One region of the Clostridium felsineum DSM 794 genome, then DNA from elsewhere that is predicted to be linked to it. Evidence: riboswitches for the same ligand, from Rfam matches in the RefSeq annotation. Region 1 holds a riboswitch; each other region holds the start of a gene.

Region 1 (4,826 bases):
TATGAGATTATTGTTTCTACACCGCCAAGGCTTACTCCAACTGCAGCACATTTTATTTTTTTCATGAAGCTTTTAGCCTTTTCGGTGCTGCTGGCTTCAAAAGATAGTACAGCTCCTGCGCCTGAGGCTTGTGAAAAGTGTATTTCTCTTCCTATATGACTTGGCATTCCTGGATAATACACTCTATCTACAAATTTGTTTAGTAATAGCCATTTTGCTAGTTCTGTGGCGTTATTTTGCTGATAGTTAAGTCTAATCTTTAGGGTCTTTATTCCTCTTAATAATAGCCAGGAGTCCTGTGGGCTTAGTACTGCTCCAAATGCATTTTGAACGAAATATATTTTATCTGCTAGTTCTTTTGTTTTTGCAACAACTAATCCTGCTATTATATCACTGTGTCCATTTAAAAACTTTGTAGCGCTGTGAACTACTATGTCTACTCCAAGCTCTAGTGGTCGCTGAAGATATGGGGACATAAAGGTGTTGTCTGCAATTACTAAAAGGTTAAATTCTTTAGCAAGCTTTACGATTTCTCTTATGTCAGTTACCTTCATTAATGGGTTAGACGGTGTTTCTATATAAATAGCTTTTGTGTTGTCTTTTATTGAGTATCTTACTTCTTCTATGTTGGTTGTATCAACGAATTCACATTCTACTTCAAATTTCGAAAAAAATTCTGTTGTTATTCTATATGTTCCTCCATAAACATCCTTAGGTACAATTATGTGGTCATGAGCTGAAAAAATGCTTAATACAGAAGATATTGCAGCCATACCTGATGAAAATGCAAAGCCTTTATAGCCACCTTCTAATAGTGCTATAGTTTTTTCCAATGCTTCACGTGTTGGATTTCCTGATCTTGAATAGTCATAAACTATATTTCCATCTATGTTTTCTTGGTGAAAGGTAGAGGTTTGATATATAGGTGTTGTGATTGCTCCTGTTCTTTTATCTCCTTCAAATCCACTGTGTATAAGTTTAGTTCCGAATTTCATTTAAATTTCCCCCTTATTTTGTGCCGATAGCTCTTTTCAAATCTTTTATTAAATCCTGTGCGTTTTCAATTCCTACTGAAAGTCTTAAAAGTTTATCTGTTACTCCTAAGCGCTGTCTTATATCGTCTGGTATATCTGCATGGGTTTGTGTGTATGGATAGGTTATTAAACTCTCTACCCCTCCAAGGCTTTCAGCAAATATTATGACTTTTACTCTTTCAAGAATTTTTTCTACAGTTTCCTTACTGTCTACATAAAATGAGATCATACCTCCAAAACCAGATGCTTCATTTTTTAAAATGTCATGACCTTCATGCTCTTCTAGACCTGGATACAAAACCTTGATCACCTTTTCCTGCTTTTTTAAAAAATCTGCTATTTTGATGGCGTTTTCCTGCTGCCTATCAAGTCTTATATGAAGAGTTTTTATTCCTCTTAAAATTAGCCAACTGTCAAAGGGTGCTAGCACTGCTCCAATGGAATTTTGTATAAACCTCAATTTTTCAGTTAACTTCTCATCATTTAAAATAACAAAACCAGCTAGGGCATCATTATGTCCACAAAGATATTTAGTTCCACTATGAATAACTATGTCTGCTCCTAAGTTAAGAGGTTTTTGATAGTATGGTGTCATAAATGTATTGTCTACTATTAGTAGTGCATTGTGTTTTTTAGAAAGTTTGCTAACCTCTTTAATATCCGTAATTTTCATAAGTGGATTTGTTGGCGTTTCTAAATATATAGCTTTTGTGTTGTTTTTTATTTCTTTTTCTATGTTTGAAATATTCGTTGTATCTGTATATGTGACTTCAATACCATAATTTTTATAAATTTCTTCAAATATTCTATAGGTTCCACCGTACAAATCATCTGATACAATTATGTGATCTCCACTTGCAAATATAGTGAGTATACCTGATATTGCAGCCATTCCAGAAGAATATGCAAGACACGCTTTTCCGTTTTCAAGGTCTGCAACAGTTTTTTCAACTTCATCTCTAGTTGGATTTGCTGTTCTTGAGTAGTCATATCCTGTGCTTTTATTTAAGCCCTCATGTCTAAAGGTTGAGCTTTGGTATATTGGATAACTTATAGACCCAGTTCTAATCTCAAAACCACTTCTACCGTGAACAGCTTTTGTTTCAAATTTTGTACACTCTATATCTTCCATAATTTTTTTCCTCCCATTTTATAAAAAATAAAACTGCTCCTTATCCATAAAAAATAAGAAGCAGTTTTAAAAACATTCTCATCTCTCAGGATAAACCTGTAGGAATTAGCACATTTCCAAATACATGGATGTTGCCGGACTTCATAGGGCCTATCCCTCCGTCACTCTTGATAAGAAACAATTTATTTAGTTTTCGTATTTGTTTAGTATGATTATTATATACCTTATTTATAAGAATGTCTAGTATTTTTGTATTGTATAATTCTATAATTTAAAAATTGCTGTCTCAAAGGTCTTCCTTTGGCATTTTTTTTATGTATTTCCTCTTGACTCCTATATTTCTGCAAATTATAATATGTTTTATACATAAAATTTAATGTTGTTTATAATCTTTTTAAATAATGTTGGTGAAAATATGTATTTTTTTACAGTAGTTACAAAGGATGTGTGGTTACATTGAAGAAAAAGAAAAAGATATTAATCGCAGCTGCAACCTTGTTAGTTTTATTAACTACAGGATGTTCAAGTAAAAAACAAACTTCTGACAACACTTCAACCGTAAAAGCCGCTACCAAAGCCAAGCAAAAATGGGTTCTTAGCGATACTACCGCTGACCTAAAATCAAAATATAGTATATCCCAAACAGAATTTGTATCTAATGGTCAGGATATTATAAATATATTAAAAGATTTGTGCGATAAAGAAGGAATTACTTATACAACCAATTACAAGTATTCTAAGGGTCATTGGTTATCTTTCGATACTGGAAACATCAAATTAAAAAGTGAAAAGGGACATTCTTATACTATTTCATATACAGGAGATATTATAACTGCCTCCAACACTTCAAATGCTTTTAACAATGTTGAAATTGACGTCTCACAAAAAGATACGGGTAAACCCTTTGATGCTGACTCTTGCAAATTTCTAAAAAAAATCATAGTAAAATTAACTGATAATAACGATTATAATTTTAAAAGCTTTAATGATGCTGTTAAACAGGTGGATAAGGATTGTACTAAGAAAGTTTTATCAGACAGGTTAAAAACCAATTCAAAATCCTTTGAAACTGTACGAATTGTTAAATATAGCGAAAATAAAGATACTTTAGAATATAAATTTGTTACAGGAAAAATGAATTTAAAATAATTTAATAAGACACATTCTAACAAAATATTAGAACGTGTCTTTATATAAAAAACCTTAGATAGTATTGTATGGCCTATTTAAAAAACGCTTTTAAGTTTTTATGCTATCATTCTTTTTACAAATTCATTAACATCTTCAATTTTTAAAAGCTCTTTCTTTTGGAATGCTCTATCTGCTACTCCATTTGACATTTTTAATTTTATATTTAATGGTTGAGGTCCACCGTTTTTCTTTAAATCTTCATAAAATTGAGTATATCTTTCTTGTTCTGTTCCTTCATAAGTGCAATCATTGTAGTTAAAGTAATCTGTTGAAAAAGAATATTCAATTTTAAAATCCTCTGGACTCCCTGTTATTTTTATCTTAAATAATTTCATTTCTAATCCTCCTAATATACTATATTTACTATGTATAACTTGAATTTAATTGTAGGATTAGCCCAAAGAAAGCTTGAGCTAATCCACCAATTAATAATTAATTTTTTACTCTTCTGCCTCTCCAGATATTTCTTCCTGGAAGTATTCTTTGTCAAGTGCCTTAAAGAATGGGAAGTAAACTATAGCTGCTATTGCTATTATTACAAGCTGAAGAACTGCTCCTCGCCAACCTGCTACTATAAGTCCTGATAGTATAGGTGGTGTAGTCCATATCGCTTGAACAGCTGTAAAGCAAGGTACCAAACCAGTATATATTGCAAAGTAAGTTAATATTCCTGAAACAAGAGGGCAAACTAAAAATGGTATAAACATAAGTGGATTCAAAACTATTGGAAGACCGAAAAGAACTGGCTCGTTTATATTAAAACAACCTGGAACTAATGCAAGTCTACCTAACTGTTTAAGACGTTGTGATCTAGCAAATAAGAAACATGCTGCAACAAGTCCTAATGTTATTCCTGAACCTCCTAATGTTATAAAGTTATCTTGGAACTGCTGACATACTATGTGAGCATTTTTTCCAGCTCCTGAAGCTACTAATGCATGACCAGCTTTAAAAACATCCTGGTTTGCTAAAGTGTTTGCTTGGTATATTGATCCCATAACACCACCTATAAGAGTAGCACCATGAACACCAAAGAACCAGAAGAAAGATATAACAAATGGTATTGCTATTGCTCCACCTAATGAGTCCGTTATTCCTTGTAGTGGAATTTGTAATACTTTATAAATCCATTCAAGTGCAGTTTGACCTGTAACAACATTAAAGAATATGAATATACACATTGCACCTGTTATAATAACAGCACCTGGAATTAGTGCTGAGAAAGCATTTGCAACACCTGATGGTACACTTTCTGGAAGCTTAATTCTTATGTCACGTTTTAAGAACCATGAATAAATAAATCCTGTAAGTACTCCAATAATTATGGCAGCAATCATTCCTTTACCGCCAGTCCAGCCCTTAGGTATAACTGCTGAAACTTTATCTGCATGTTTCATTACAACTCCGCCAACTTTATCACCTATGTTAATTGGTGAATAACTTGGCATAACTATTAGAAATGCTACCGC
Region 2 (4,826 bases), 2.0 Mb from region 1:
TCCTACTCAAACTGTAGGGGTTGAAAATATAATAAATCAAGCAGCTAATCATGTTTTAGCTAGTGGAAAAGAGATAGTAACCTTAGGTGATATATATGTGGCTATATACGACGATAGTGCGTCTTTTGGAAGCTATTATTTAAAACAGCAGGGTATTACTAGACTTAAGCTTCTAAACTACATTACACATGGAATATCAACAGTAAACAATAGCATTGATAATGAGATAGAACCCTTACCAGAAAACGAATACTTATTTGATGATTATCATGAAGAAGAATCTTCTGCAATGGAAAAATATACAGAAGATATTACTGAAAAAGCAAAAAATGGTCTTATAGATCCACTAATAGGTAGAGAAGATATATTGAAAAAAACACTTCAAGTTTTGTGTAGAAGAAGAAAAAACAATCCTATTCATGTAGGTGAACCAGGTGTGGGTAAAACAGCTATAACAGAAGGTCTTGCAGCTTTAATTGCTGAAAACAAGGTGCCAAATGTTTTAAAAGGTAGTAAGATTTACACTTTAAATATGGGAACCATGGTAGCTGGAACAAAATATAGAGGTGACTTTGAAGAAAGAATAAAAAATGTACTCAATGAAATATCGAAATCTTCAAAACCGATAGTCTATATTGATGAAATACACACAATTATAGGCGCTGGCGCTGTATCAGGTGGAACTGTAGATGCAGCTAATATATTAAAGCCATACTTTACTGATGGTAAAATAAAATTTATAGGTTCAACTACTTATGATGAATACAAAAAAATATTTGATAAAGATAGAGCTTTATCCAGAAGATTTCAAAAAATAGATGTAGGTGAACCAAGCATTAACGAAACCTTTGATATTCTTATGGGTATAAAAACTAAATATGAAGAGTTTCACAATGTACACTATACTAATGCATCCCTTAAAGCAGCAGCTACTCTTTCTTCTAAATGCATAAATGATAGATTTTTGCCAGACAAGGCAATTGATGTAATTGATGAATGTGGAGCAGCAGCTGAAATGAATAGAAAGGGCGATGAGAAGGTATATATAAATGTACGTGATGTAGAGAATATAATATCTTCTATATCAGGTATACCAGTAAAAGATTTATCTAAAAATCAAATAGAGAAGCTTAAGAACTTAAAGAAAAATCTTAAAGGTAAAATTTTTGGTCAAGATAAAGCTTTAGAATCAATAGTTCAGTCTATTAAGAGATCAAGCGCTGGTTTTAATGATGAAGATAAACCTGTAGCAAGTTTTCTTTTCGTAGGTCCAACTGGTGTTGGTAAAACAGAAATATCAAAGCAGTTAGCAAAAGCTCTAAATATAAAGCTTATACGATTTGATATGAGTGAATACCAAGAAAAGCATACTGTTGCTAGGCTAATAGGTTCACCTCCAGGTTATGTAGGCTATGAAGAAGGGGGCCTTTTAACAGATGCAGTGAGAAAGAATCCGTACTGTGTTCTTCTCTTAGACGAAATTGAAAAAGCTCATTCTGATATCTTAAATGTACTTCTTCAAGTTATGGATTACGCAACTCTTACTGATAACAGTGGAAAAAAAGCTGATTTTAGAAATATTATATTAATAATGACCTCTAATGCGGGTGCTTCAGAAATAGGTAAAAATAAAGTTGGTTTTGGAAATAGAGTTGTAGGAGAAGATAATATAGATAAAGAAGTTTCTAAGATATTTTCTCCTGAGTTTAGAAATAGACTTGATGATATAATAATTTTTAATAAAATGGATGAAGATATGGCAGTTCGTGTGGTTAAAAAATCCATAGACGAATTCCAAAAGAAGCTAAGTAAAAAGCATATAAAAATTAAAGTCACAGATGAGTGTGCTAAATGGATTGCAGCTAAAGGCTTAACTTCTAATTATGGTGCGAGAGAAATTTTAAGAATCATACAAGAAAAAATCAAGCCTTACTTTGTAGATGAAGTTCTTTTTGGAAATCTAACAAAGGGCGGAGAAACAGTAATTGATGTAAAAAATGATGCTATAAAATTTCATAATGTAGGTAAATAATGTCTTTTGAATGTTGACAATATATAAAAATTGTACTATAGTATAACTGTTATTTAATGAAAATTATATACGTATTATTTCTTATCAAGAAGGCGGAGGGACTGGCCCAATGAAACCTGACAACCGGCAAATGTACGGTGTTAATTCCTGCAAAACTTATTTAGTTTTGAAAGATAAGAAAACAGTTTATTAATAATAAATTAATTTGTGATTAATAATCCGTTTTTCTTATGAAAGGCGGATTTTTTATATTAAAATTTATTAAGACTAGGACGGTGAACTAAATGCCTATAAAAATACCTGATAATCTTCCAGCAGCAAAAACCTTAAATGAAGAAAATATATTTTTTATGCATGAGAATAGGGCATACCATCAAGATATAAGACCACTTAACATTCTTATAGTGAATTTGATGCCCACTAAAATAATTACAGAGACACAAATATTAAGACTTATTGGAAACTCGCCCATTCAGGTTAATCCAACTTTCATTCATACGCAAACACATAAATCTCAAAACACTTCAGAGGAACATCTGATTAAATTTTATGAAACTTTTGAAGATATTAAAAATTACAAGTTTGATGGTATGATAGTAACTGGTGCTCCTGTTGAAACACTTACTTTTGAAGAAGTAGATTACTGGGATGAACTATGCAAGATTTTTGATTGGTCAGTTACTAATGTAACCTCAACCATACATATATGTTGGGGTGCACAGGCAGGTCTGTATCATCATTATAAAATACCTAAACATAGACTTAATGAAAAAATATTTGGAGTATTTGAGCATCACCTTAATGAAAAAAATATAAAATTAACAAGAGGATTTGATGAGAAATTTTATGCTCCACATTCAAGACATACTTATGTAAAAAAAGAGGATATAGAGAATAATCCTAATATAAGAATTTTAGCTGAATCTGATGAGGCTGGAGCATATATAGTTGCATCTAAAAACGGCAAAAATATCTTTGTAATGGGACATGCTGAATATGATAGTGACACCTTGAATCAGGAATATCTTCGTGATAAAAATCAAGGTATGGATATAAAGCTCCCTAAGAATTATTTTAAAGATGATGATCCAGAGAAGGGACCTATGGTTACCTGGAGAGGTCATGCTAATCTTTTATTTTCTAACTGGCTTAATTACTATGTATATCAAGAAACTCCGTTTGAACTTTAGAAAAGCTATAAAATTCATCTAGTACAATTGTTTGTAGAGATTTTTGATAAAAAATGAGAAATGTTGTTTTTAAGACATAAGCAATAGGGGTAAGGAATTCTCATGTGTTTTAAGAAAAAATAATAATGAATTTAAAGATATAAGCATTACTGAGAGGTAGTGCTTATTTTTATCGTATTATAAATATTTTAATTTAGTATAAATACATAATTGCAAAAGTATATATCGACATAAATAGCATGTGCCAAGCAAACTTTGATAGTATAAGATATTCACTAATGGTGACATAGTAATTATAAGTGATAAAAATAATACTCAATCTGCATATAGAATTTAGACAAACTTACTGTCGAACAGATTTATTATATATCAGCATATTAGCAATGAATCTTGTGTAGCAATATACATGAATATTTTGTTTGTAAATTATGTTTATATAAATAAAATTCACCCAAATTAGTATTTATTAAGTATATATATGATAATTATTGTAAATATGTTAAAAATATGGTATTATTATATTAACTTATTATAGCGAATTAAGAAGAATAATTGTATTAAAATGAAATTCATCAAAATTAACTATTCCAACAAATTATCTTGAGTTTAATTCACAAAGTGATTTTATAAGTGTATTAAAAAATATACAGGACTCACGCCTAAACAATATAGCAAAATTATTATCGTTTAGATTGGACATTAGATGCTTAAAGATAAAACATTTTTTATTCCACTTATCCTTCATTGTGAAACGCTTTTATGTTATGCCATTAGGATACACTTGATTAAATAGCATGTATATTCTTTAGATAGACTATTTATAACGCATAAAATGGATATTATATTGTTATCGAGTGGTCCTAATTTGCATATATCCCTAATCAATCCTGTTTAGATTGTTTTTAAAGTAAGGTGGTGGTAATTTCAGGTCTAATATTATTTTGTGGAATTAAAAAAATAAGGAGGATTATATGTTATGAAAAAAAAGCTATTAAGTTTAGTATTAATTTTTTCAATGATAATTTCATTAGCATATTGTGATTTTTTACCAAATAATAAAACTGTAAACGCCATGACTTCAGATCCTGTGGTATTAAGAGCTGAAAACTATTCGAATATGAGTGGTGTTCAAACAGAAACTTGCTCAGAAGGTGGTAAAGATGTTTCATATATTGATGCAGGAGATTGGATGTCATTTTATTCCGTGAATTTGCCAGTAACAGGACAATATACAGTGGAATATCGAGTTGCATCGTTAAATGGTGGAGGAGTAATAAGTTTAGAGAAATCTGGTGGAAATCCAGTTTATGGTACTGTTAATGTTCCTTCAACGGGCGGATGGCAAAATTGGCAAACTATTTCTCAAACTGTTACATTAAATGCAGGAGCTCAAGACATAGGAATAGGTGTACCAAAAGGGGGATACAACATTGAATGGATAAAATTCACCCCTGTTGGCGATACACCATCACCAGTAACATTAAGAACTGAAAATTATTCAAATATGAGTGGTGTTCAAACAGAAACTTGCTCAGAAGGTGGCAAAAATGTTTCATATATTGATGCAGGAGATTGGCTGGCATTTTATTCTGTAAATTTGCCAG
Region 3 (4,826 bases), 340 kb from region 1:
AGATATTTCTTTACTTGACTGTGGTGCTGGGGATACTTGTACATTAGGAATATTATTGCATACATTTAAAGTCCAATTATTGTTGCTGTTGTTATCCCAGTTAGTTCCATTGGTAAAACAGAAATTTAATGTATTTGCTGAATTAGGTATAGTTATACTAGTTTCCCAAAAACCATTTGAGTCCTTTATCATAGATAAGTTTTGTGTGTTGTTCCAGCCATTAATACCTAAGTGCAAAGATACATTTGATGAGTTTGTTAGGCTTCCGTTATAGTAAATTGTGAAAGTATGTCCTTTAACTAAATTACTGCTATCGTAATCGATTTTGTAATCTGCGTGGGGGATATAGTTCGTAACAGATCCATTATTGTAGAGTATTATAATTGAATTTGCAGGTACTGTTCCTGTTAATATTCTACCAGAGGCAACAAGAGAAGCCGCTTTAGAGCCATGGTTGTTGTATTGTCCATCATTTAAATTAGTTGGGGAATTTAAATTAAAACTATCGCCATCATTTACAATAACGGTGCCGTTATCACCTCTTTCTATAAGCATTGCTTTGTTGTTATTTTCCAAAGTCAAGTTTTCATTTTGCCCAGCCATTGCATTATGAAAATCATTGATAGCTACAACGTCAGAATCGTTCCAAAGATTATCACCTTCACTTCCTATACTTTCTGTTGGTCTATCAAAAAATAAAGGGACAGAGCCAGATCGTGAAGCTGCTATTGCCCAACCAGCTTTTCGCTGCCAGTCTGTTAGGTCTTTACTTGTACCATTTTCGTATTCATCATGGGTTTCAACAAAATCTACACATTTATTATTATCAAGTCCACCCATACCTTTCGCATCAGTAAAATCTCCCAATTTAACTGCTTTTCGAAGAGATGCATCATAGCTGCTTGCTTCAACATTCATAAGGCTTTCATAGGCTGAAATATTATCTACTTTTCCATCTTGAAGGACTTCACCATAAATATATAGATCTGATTTATTGTGGAGGCTTCCTAAAACATTTTCCCAATAGTTGCTCGCCCATGGGGTATTGGCGTCTAATCCTAAGTCTGTTTCTATGTGTTTAGCAGAATCAAAACGGAAACCGCTTGCACCAGCATCTATACATTGGTTTAGAAAGTTAATTGCTTTCCCCTGAACTGCGGGATTTTGAGTATTTAAATCAGGCATTCCCACACCTTTTTGGGTTATGTCTTCTCTATTATTCCAATCATTGCACTGTCCATTATGATGATAAAAACTTGGATCTTTGAAACTTGAATCTACTTCAGGAGCAAGTTCATCTTTATTTCCGTTATTAGCCATATGATTCATTACAGCATCCACAATTATGGATATGCCATAGTTTTTTGCTTCACTGCAGAGATCTTTAAAATCCTTATAACTTCCAAGTTGAGAGTTTCCTATGGATTGATTTGTTGGTTGATATAAAAGCCACCAATCGGAACTATTTATACTACTATTTTTTGTTCCCTGAACTGGAGATACTTGAACAGAAGTATAACCTGCAGCTGAAATATTAGGAAGTTCCTTTTTTATGTTGTTAAACGACCAATCGAAAGCATGAAGTATAACACCATTTTTAATATTTTTTGAAGTTGTTCCATGGGTCATTATTTTTGCGTTCACCTTAATTGAATTAAATGCACAATTATACCCAATTAATGTAAACATCACAGAAAGTGATAGAATTTTTATTTTTAAACGTTTACACAAAATATACTCATCTCCATATTAAAATTATAATTTTATTTGTGTCAGCTAGCTTGTTTATGAGCACACCCCCTTAAAGTTGTTATTTTACAAAGTATAAATTATTGTTTTATGTCTATTATTATGATACAAAATATAACCATTTCAGTCAATACATTACATACATTATAAGAATTATATTATAATTAATTATTAGTAAGGGAAGTGCTTTTTAACATGAATTATAGATATGTTGAGAGTGAATTGATTTTAGCTCAAGAACTACAAAAAGCGGGAGAGTATGAGCATTTAAGGCAAATGTATAAAAAGTTTTATGTAAGCATCCCATGAGATTTAAGGCACTTTTTGAGGTAGCAGATAATTTATATTATGAGAAAAAGTATTTGACAATAAAAAGACATACTGATATAATGATATTCAATAAAACAAATAGGAATACTTGGAATACAAAGTTGACTAGAAAAACTAGAGGCTGTGTTTACGCTATTATTGAGAAATAGTGTAAACGCGGCCTTTTTATTTAATTTAATATTTATAGTGCTTATCGAGAGAAGCTGAGGGACTGGCCCAATGAAGCTTCAGCAACCAGTATGTTTCGTTTGCATATAAGGTGCTAATTCCAGCAGGTGTACCTGAAAGATAAGGCTAGTGCAAGCAAAAGCTTCATTTAGTCTTATCTAAATGTAGCTTTTTTTATAAAGGAGGTGGATTTATATGAGCTATAAAATAGCAGTGGGTAGTGGAGATGGGGTTTATGTAGATCAACATTTTGCAACAGCACTACAATTTTTCATATTTGAAGTTAAGGATAAAGATTATAATTTTATTGAAACTAGAAAAAATATAACAAATTGCCCATGCAGTGATTTTCATAAGAATAAATTTAAACCATTAATAGAGAAAATAAGTGATTGTAGAGCATTGTTAATAGGAAAGATTGGACCTGGAGCTGAAAATATAGTTAGATCACATGGAATAGATGTATATGATATACATGAAGCTATAGATGTAGCATTAGAAAAACTTATTCAATATTATGAAAGACAAGCTTAAATGCAGAGGAGGAAGAATCAATGAGACAAGTAGCTATTTATGGAAAAGGTGGAATAGGAAAATCAACTACAACACAAAATCTTACAGCAGGGTTAGCAGAACTAAAAAAAAATATAATGGTGGTAGGATGTGATCCAAAAGCAGATTCAACTAGATTATTATTAGGAGGTTTAAATCAAAAGTCAGTACTAGATACGCTTCGTGAGGAGGGTGAAGACGTAGATTTAAATAATATTTTGAGAGTTGGTTATGGAAATATAAAATGTGTTGAATCAGGTGGACCAGAACCAGGAGTTGGTTGTGCAGGAAGAGGAATTATAACATCAATAAATATGTTAGAGCAGTTAGGCGCATATACAGATGATTTAGATTATGTATTTTATGATGTACTTGGCGATGTTGTATGTGGTGGTTTCGCAATGCCAATACGTGAAGGAAAAGCACAAGAAATTTACATAGTTGCTTCTGGAGAAATGATGGCCCTATATGCTGCCAATAATATTGCTAAAGGTATAAGAAAATATGCAAATACTGGTGGAGTAAGACTTGGGGGGATTATTTGTAACAGTAGAAAAGTATCCAATGAGTATGAGCTTTTAGATGCTTTTGCAAAAGAACTAGGAAGTCAACTAATTCATTTTGTCCCTAGAAGTCCAATGGTTACTAAGGCAGAAATCAATAAACAAACGGTGATTGAATTTGATCCAAAGGCGGAGCAGGCAGATGAGTACAGAATATTGGCTAAAAATATAGATAATAACGACATGTTTGTTGTTCCAAAGCCCATGACACAGGAAAGATTAGAAGAAATATTAACAGAATATGGATTAACAGATTTGTAGGAGGTGGATTTAATGCCGATTAATTTGAAATTAGGAGCAGTTCCAACAAGGGAGAATAGACTTGGGTCAATAACAGGTTATAATGGTGATTTGCGTGATGTTGTAAATAAATCTAAGTGTGGAACTTTAAAAAATAGAGAGAGATGTTTTAGTCAGTCTAGTTCGTGTAATGCAGGATGTGCATTAGCACAGTTAGCAGGAATTAGAGATGTAGCAGTAATAAATCATGCACCTTCAGGGTGTACAGCTATGGCATCTGGAGTAGATGTAGTAAATTCTCAACTAGCAACAAAAAGAGGAATTCAAAATTCTACAGTATTTGTAGGAACAGATATGAATGAAAAGGATACTGTATTTGGTTCAGCAAAAAGTTTAAAGAAGATTGTAGTAGAGACATATAAGAGATACAAGCCTAAGGCAATTTTTATAGGAACCTCTTGTTTATCTGGGATAATAGGTGAAGATGTGGATAGTGTTGTTGAAGAACTTAAAGAAGAAATACCGGTACCAATAGCAGCAGTCCACTGTGAGGGTTTTAGATCAAGAATTTGGGCAACGGGTTTTGACGCTAGTGATCATGCTGTGCTTAATAGTATTGTAAAGCCGCCAGTTGAAAAAAGAAATACTATAAACTTTAAGAATTTTTTTGAAAGTGAAAGAGAAAATATAATAAAAATGTTTAAGGAGTTTGATGTAGAACCAGTATTTTTATATCAAAATTCTACAATTGAGGAATTATCACATTTATCAGAAGCGTTAGCAACGGTAAGTATTTGTGGAGTGCTTGGAAGTTATCTTGGAAATGGACTGAAGGAAAAGTATGGAGTTCCATTTGTAAATACAATAAATCCTTTAGGTATTGCAGGCTTTGAAACTTGGCTTAGAGAGATTGGAAGAGTAATTAATAAACAAAAAGAAGTGGAAGCTTATATAGAAAGAGAAAGAGCAAAGTACATACCTAAAATTGAAGAAGTTAAAAAAGAGCTTAAAGGACTTAGGGCAATTTTAGGTATGGGACCTGGATATACTTATGAAGTAGCCCGTGTATTGCAAGAACTAGATATGGAAGTTGTGTGGGCGGCATCATGGCATCATGACAAGAAGCATGATAGTGGTAAAATTCCAGCACCACTTGAGTATTTGGGGGAAAATTCCCCATACAATTTTAAAGTTAGTGTGGCAGATCAGCAAAACTATGAAATA
Region 4 (4,826 bases), 420 kb from region 1:
TTCGATGGCTTCTTTTAAGGGCTCATATGCATCATAAGCTATTTTCCCGCCATTTCTTACTACATAAAACATATACGATGTAACATCAGTTCTAAAACCTTTAGATGAGCTTTCAGATATACCTATTTGCTCTTCTATGGATCTCATAAACTTCTCATCTGGATTAAGCTCTTCACCTGTTGAGTTATCCTTAATTCTCGTTTTATTTACAAAGGCCTCTGCATTATCTAAATAATTATTAAATAAAGTTTCTGCTTGCTCTCTATAGCTATGAATAAATGCTTTCGTTATCTCTTTTTCCAAAACTTTATTATATTCTTTTCTTATTACGTTTTGTACAAAGCCTAAATACTTTTTCTTTTCATCATCAGCTATGTCAAGATCCTTAACTGATCTTATAATGTTTTCCATTATGCTCAAAGGATTTATGCAGTCATATTGTGAGCTTGAAAGAGCGTTATCTATAGTTTTCACTATGAATCTTGTAGATATTCCATTCATGCCTTCTGCCATTCCTGCTTCTTCCCTAAGTTCACTTATATCAACCTTCTTAGTAGTTCCATTTTCTACAATATCTTCTCCATTGTATATCTTAAGTTTTGTTGCTAAATCAACCTTTGAAGATGGTTTAAGTCTTGAAAGTACTGCAAACATAGCTGCAACACTTAAAGTATGTGGTGCTATATGCGCTGTAAAATTACTCTTCTTAAGAATTTTTTCATATATTTTTTTCTCTTCATTTAATTCCAAGCAATAAGGTACTTCAATCTTTACAATTCTATCTAGTATAGCTTCATTTGTATGGTCTGATTTAAACTTAGTCCATTCTGCCTCGTTAGAATGTGCTATTATAAGTCCATCAAAATATATCATTGCTCCTTTACCTGGTGATGGTATTGATTTCTCTTGAGTTGCTGTTATTATTGTATGCAAATATTCTACATCGTTTTTAAATACTTCTATAAACTCTACGAGTCCTCTGTTACCAACATTAAAAGCTCCATTTAATGAGAAAATCCTTGGATCATCCTCTGGGTATAAATCCATTTTAGATATATCTATACTACCAGTTAAAATTGATGTATCCTGATTATTAGGATCAACAGGTGGTACTACTCCAATTCCCTTTCTTGACCTTATAGAAAAGCCATTACTAACTATAGGGAATTTCTCATACTCACCATTGTATTCATGCATAAGTCTATATCTACAAACAGGGCATAAATCTCCTTCAATTTCAACTCCAAGCAAATCTTGAAACTCTTCTCTTAAATGTTTAGGAATAAGATGCAGTGGTTCTTCTCTCATAGGGCAACCTTTTAATGAATAAACTGGTTTTGCTTCCTCAAGTGCTCTTTTTATTGATTCAACTAAAGAAGATTTTCCTGCTCCTACAGGTCCTACAAGATAAAGTACCTGTCTTGCTTCCTCACCTTTCATTGATGCTGCGTTCAAATAATTCATAAGCTTCATTATGACCTTATCTATACCAAAAAAGTCATTCTTAAAAAAGTTGTATCTTTTTATTACTTCATTTCCATAAATTTTCCTTATCCTATGGTTTTCCTCTGGTCTTAAAATTTCAGAGCCTTTATTTTTTATGAGATCATATATTCTTTTGTGAGCTAGTTTAACAACTTCTGGATTCTTCTTAACTATATCAAGATATTCTATAAATGTACCTTCAAATTTCGTTTTTCTTGTGCTAATTCTATCATTCTCTATAATTTCTTTAAAATCCATGAATGCACCTCCAATCATTTTATAACATCCCTTTTGAAAGTAATTAAATTCTATATAAAATTGATATATAAGTTGTGAAAGTTCTAATACATTCTGACTTTTAAACATCTTAGAGTCTAAGCTATTAAGCAGTGATATTTTAGAAGCCATAAAATAAGAACTTTATTACAACATATATATTGGGAATGAAATATCTATAATAAATATATGTATTTATTATTGTAAAATTACTGTATTGACATTTTTTAATTTAACTAATATAATAAAATCAAATTTAATAATAGAATCTTATCAAGAGTGGTGGAGGGACTGGCCCTTTGAAACCCGGCAACCAGTATATTTTATACGCGGTGCCAAATCCTGCAGCAAATGCTGATAGATGAGAATAATCACGAATGTAAGCCCGAGGTTATTTCCAAGGGCTTTTTATTTTATCCTAATTCTAAGGGGGCAAACTCATGAATTTTTCAATACAAAAATTACTAGATAGAAAAATTTTAGTTTTGGATGGAGCTATGGGAACCTGCATTCAAGCTTTAAATTTAAACGAAAATGACTTTAGTGGAAAGGTATCCTGCTCTTGTCATTCAAACCAAAAAGGTAACAATGATATTTTAAATTTAACAAATCCAGACATAATAGAAAACATCCATAAAAGATATCTTGAGGCAGGTGCAGATATAATAGAAACAAACACCTTTAACTCAAATGAAATATCTCAAAAGGATTATAATATGCAGGAGAAGGTATATGAACTAAACTTTAAAGGTGCTTCTCTTGCGAAAAAAGCTTGTCAGCACTATACAAATTTAAATCCTGAAAAGCCTAGATTTGTAGCTGGCTCAATAGGACCAACTAATAGAACTGCTTCTCTATCACCAGATGTTGAAAATCCAGGCTTTAGAAATGTGAGCTTCGATGATTTATTAAATGCTTATAAAAATCAAATAGAAGGCTTAGTCGATGGAGGTGTTGACCTTCTATTAGTTGAAACTGTATTTGACAGCTTAAATGCTAGAGCCGCAATAGTTGCAGCTAAAAAGGTATTTGAAGAGAAAAAAATAAATCTTCCTATTATAATTTCGGGAACTATTGCGGACAAAAGTGGAAGAATACTCTCCGGGCAAACTCTGGATGCCTTTGCTGAAAGTTTAAAGGATGAAAATGTAATTGCCATAGGTCTTAATTGTTCCTTTGGCGCCAAAGAACTTGTACCTTTTATAAAAATACTTTCAGAAACTCAAAATAGATACATATCCTTTCATCCAAATGCAGGTCTTCCAAATTCTCTTGGTGAGTATGAAGAACTACCAGAGGAAACTGCTTCTCTTGTAAAAAGTCTTGCACTTTCTTCTCACCTAAACATAGTTGGAGGTTGCTGTGGTACTACACCAGAACATATAAAAGCAATAAGTGAAGCCGTGCGCGGCATCCCTCCAAGAAAATTACCCAATTTAAAACCAGAAACAATTTACAGCGGACTTGAAAATGTAAAAATAAATGATAATAGTAACTTTATTAACATTGGAGAAAGAACGAATGTAGCAGGCTCAAGAAAATTTGCAAGACTCATACGTGAAAAAAATTATGAAGAAGCTCTAACTATTGCAAGACATCAAGTTGAAAATGGTGCCCAAATTATAGATATCAACTTTGATGATGCACTTTTAGATGCCCCTTCTGAAATGGAAACTTTTTTAAGACTTATTGCCAGTGAACCAGAAATTTCAAAGGTTCCAGTGATGATAGATTCCTCCAATTTTGAAGTACTTAAGGTTGGTTTAGAATCCATACAAGGAAAAGCTATAGTAAACTCCATAAGTCTTAAGGTTGGAGAAGAAAAATTCATTGAAGAAGCAAAATTCATAAAAAACTTTGGAGCTGGCGTAGTTGTAATGGCATTTGATGAAAAAGGTCAGGCGGATACCTATGAAAGAAAAATTGAAATCTGTAAAAGAGTTTATGAAATTCTCACAGAAAAAGTTAAATTTCCAGCTGAAAATATAATATTTGATCCAAATATATTAGCTATAGCAACAGGAATTGAAGAACACGACAATTATGCAGTTAACTATATAAAAGCAGTTAAATGGATAAAAGCAAATCTTCCCTATGCTAAAGTTAGTGGAGGCGTTAGTAATCTTTCCTTCTCCTTTAGGGGTAACGACATTATAAGAAAAGCTATGCATTCTGTTTTTCTTTATCATGCAATAGACGCGGGAATGGACATGGGGATTGTTAACCCTGCAATGATTGATCTATATGACGATATGGATAAAGAACTTCTAGAAAAAGTAGAGGCTGTTGTACTTAATAAATCTAAAGACGCTTCAGATGCACTTTTGGAGGTTGCAGAAAATTATAAAAATCAAACAACTTTAGTTAAAAGCGATGTAGACCAATGGAGAAATAAAGCTCCAAACGAAAGATTGAGTTACGCTATAGTTAAGGGAAATGTTGAATTTATAGAAGAAGACGTGGAATTAACAAGGAAGAATTATTCTAAAGCACTTGAGGTTATAGAGGGTCCTTTAATGGATGGAATGAAAAAAGTAGGAAAACTCTTTGGAGAGGGAAAAATGTTCCTTCCTCAGGTTGTAAAAAGCGCTAGAGTTATGAAAAAGGCTGTTGAATGTCTTCTTCCTTATATAAATGAAGAAAAGTCTCAAAGCGAAAGCAAAAGTGCCGGTAAGGTAATATTTGCAACCGTTAAAGGTGATGTACATGATATAGGAAAAAACATTGTATCTGTAGTACTTTCCTGTAATAACTTTAAAGTTATCGATTTAGGTGTTATGGTTCCTTGTGAAACAATACTAGAAACAGCTAAAAATGAAAAAGCAGACATAATAGCTTTAAGCGGTCTTATAACACCCTCATTAAATGAAATGGCGCATGTAGCAGAGGAAATGAAGAAACTTAATCTAAATATTCCACTTATGGTTGGTGGTGCTGCTACCTCAAAAACCCATACAGCTTTAAAATTAGAACCAAAATATCCTTTTGTAGTTTATAGCAGTGATGCTTCTGATGCCGTAACTGTAGCAAAAAACTTGATGAGCAAAAACAGACCCGGATATTTA

What was found. Region 1 has a riboswitch for S-adenosylmethionine ahead of CLFE_RS20745 (trans-sulfuration enzyme family protein). Riboswitches for the same ligand answer to the same signal wherever they lie in the genome.
Region 2: linked by a shared signal. The riboswitch ahead of metA (homoserine O-acetyltransferase MetA) and the one ahead of CLFE_RS20745 (trans-sulfuration enzyme family protein) in region 1 are both predicted to bind S-adenosylmethionine.
Region 3: linked by a shared signal. The riboswitch ahead of CLFE_RS22300 (NifB/NifX family molybdenum-iron cluster-binding protein) and the one ahead of CLFE_RS20745 (trans-sulfuration enzyme family protein) in region 1 are both predicted to bind S-adenosylmethionine.
Region 4: linked by a shared signal. The riboswitch ahead of metH (methionine synthase) and the one ahead of CLFE_RS20745 (trans-sulfuration enzyme family protein) in region 1 are both predicted to bind S-adenosylmethionine.

What each region holds. Positions count from the first base shown of each region.
Region 1 is NZ_CP096980.1:4,472,057-4,476,882, forward strand. Features, by position in the region: gene CLFE_RS20740 (trans-sulfuration enzyme family protein) at 1-995, opposite strand, end outside; gene CLFE_RS20745 (trans-sulfuration enzyme family protein) at 1,009-2,166, opposite strand; SAM riboswitch class I at 2,242-2,343, opposite strand; gene CLFE_RS20750 (hypothetical protein) at 2,614-3,315, shown strand; gene CLFE_RS20755 (hypothetical protein) at 3,414-3,692, opposite strand; gene CLFE_RS20760 (PTS sugar transporter subunit IIC) at 3,798-4,826, opposite strand, start outside.
Region 2 is NZ_CP096980.1:2,429,800-2,434,625, forward strand. Features, by position in the region: gene clpA (ATP-dependent Clp protease ATP-binding subunit ClpA) at 1-2,032, shown strand, start outside; SAM riboswitch class I at 2,111-2,212, shown strand; gene metA (homoserine O-acetyltransferase MetA) at 2,317-3,222, shown strand; gene CLFE_RS11480 (carbohydrate-binding protein) at 4,199-4,826, shown strand, end outside.
Region 3 is NZ_CP096980.1:4,815,321-4,820,146, reverse strand. Features, by position in the region: gene CLFE_RS22305 (carbohydrate-binding protein) at 1-1,689, opposite strand, end outside; SAM riboswitch class I at 2,267-2,374, shown strand; gene CLFE_RS22300 (NifB/NifX family molybdenum-iron cluster-binding protein) at 2,443-2,781, shown strand; gene nifH (nitrogenase iron protein) at 2,802-3,623, shown strand; gene CLFE_RS22290 (nitrogenase component 1) at 3,636-4,826, shown strand, end outside.
Region 4 is NZ_CP096980.1:4,049,649-4,054,474, forward strand. Features, by position in the region: gene CLFE_RS18880 (PrkA family serine protein kinase) at 1-1,743, opposite strand, end outside; SAM riboswitch class I at 2,029-2,129, shown strand; gene metH (methionine synthase) at 2,202-4,826, shown strand, end outside.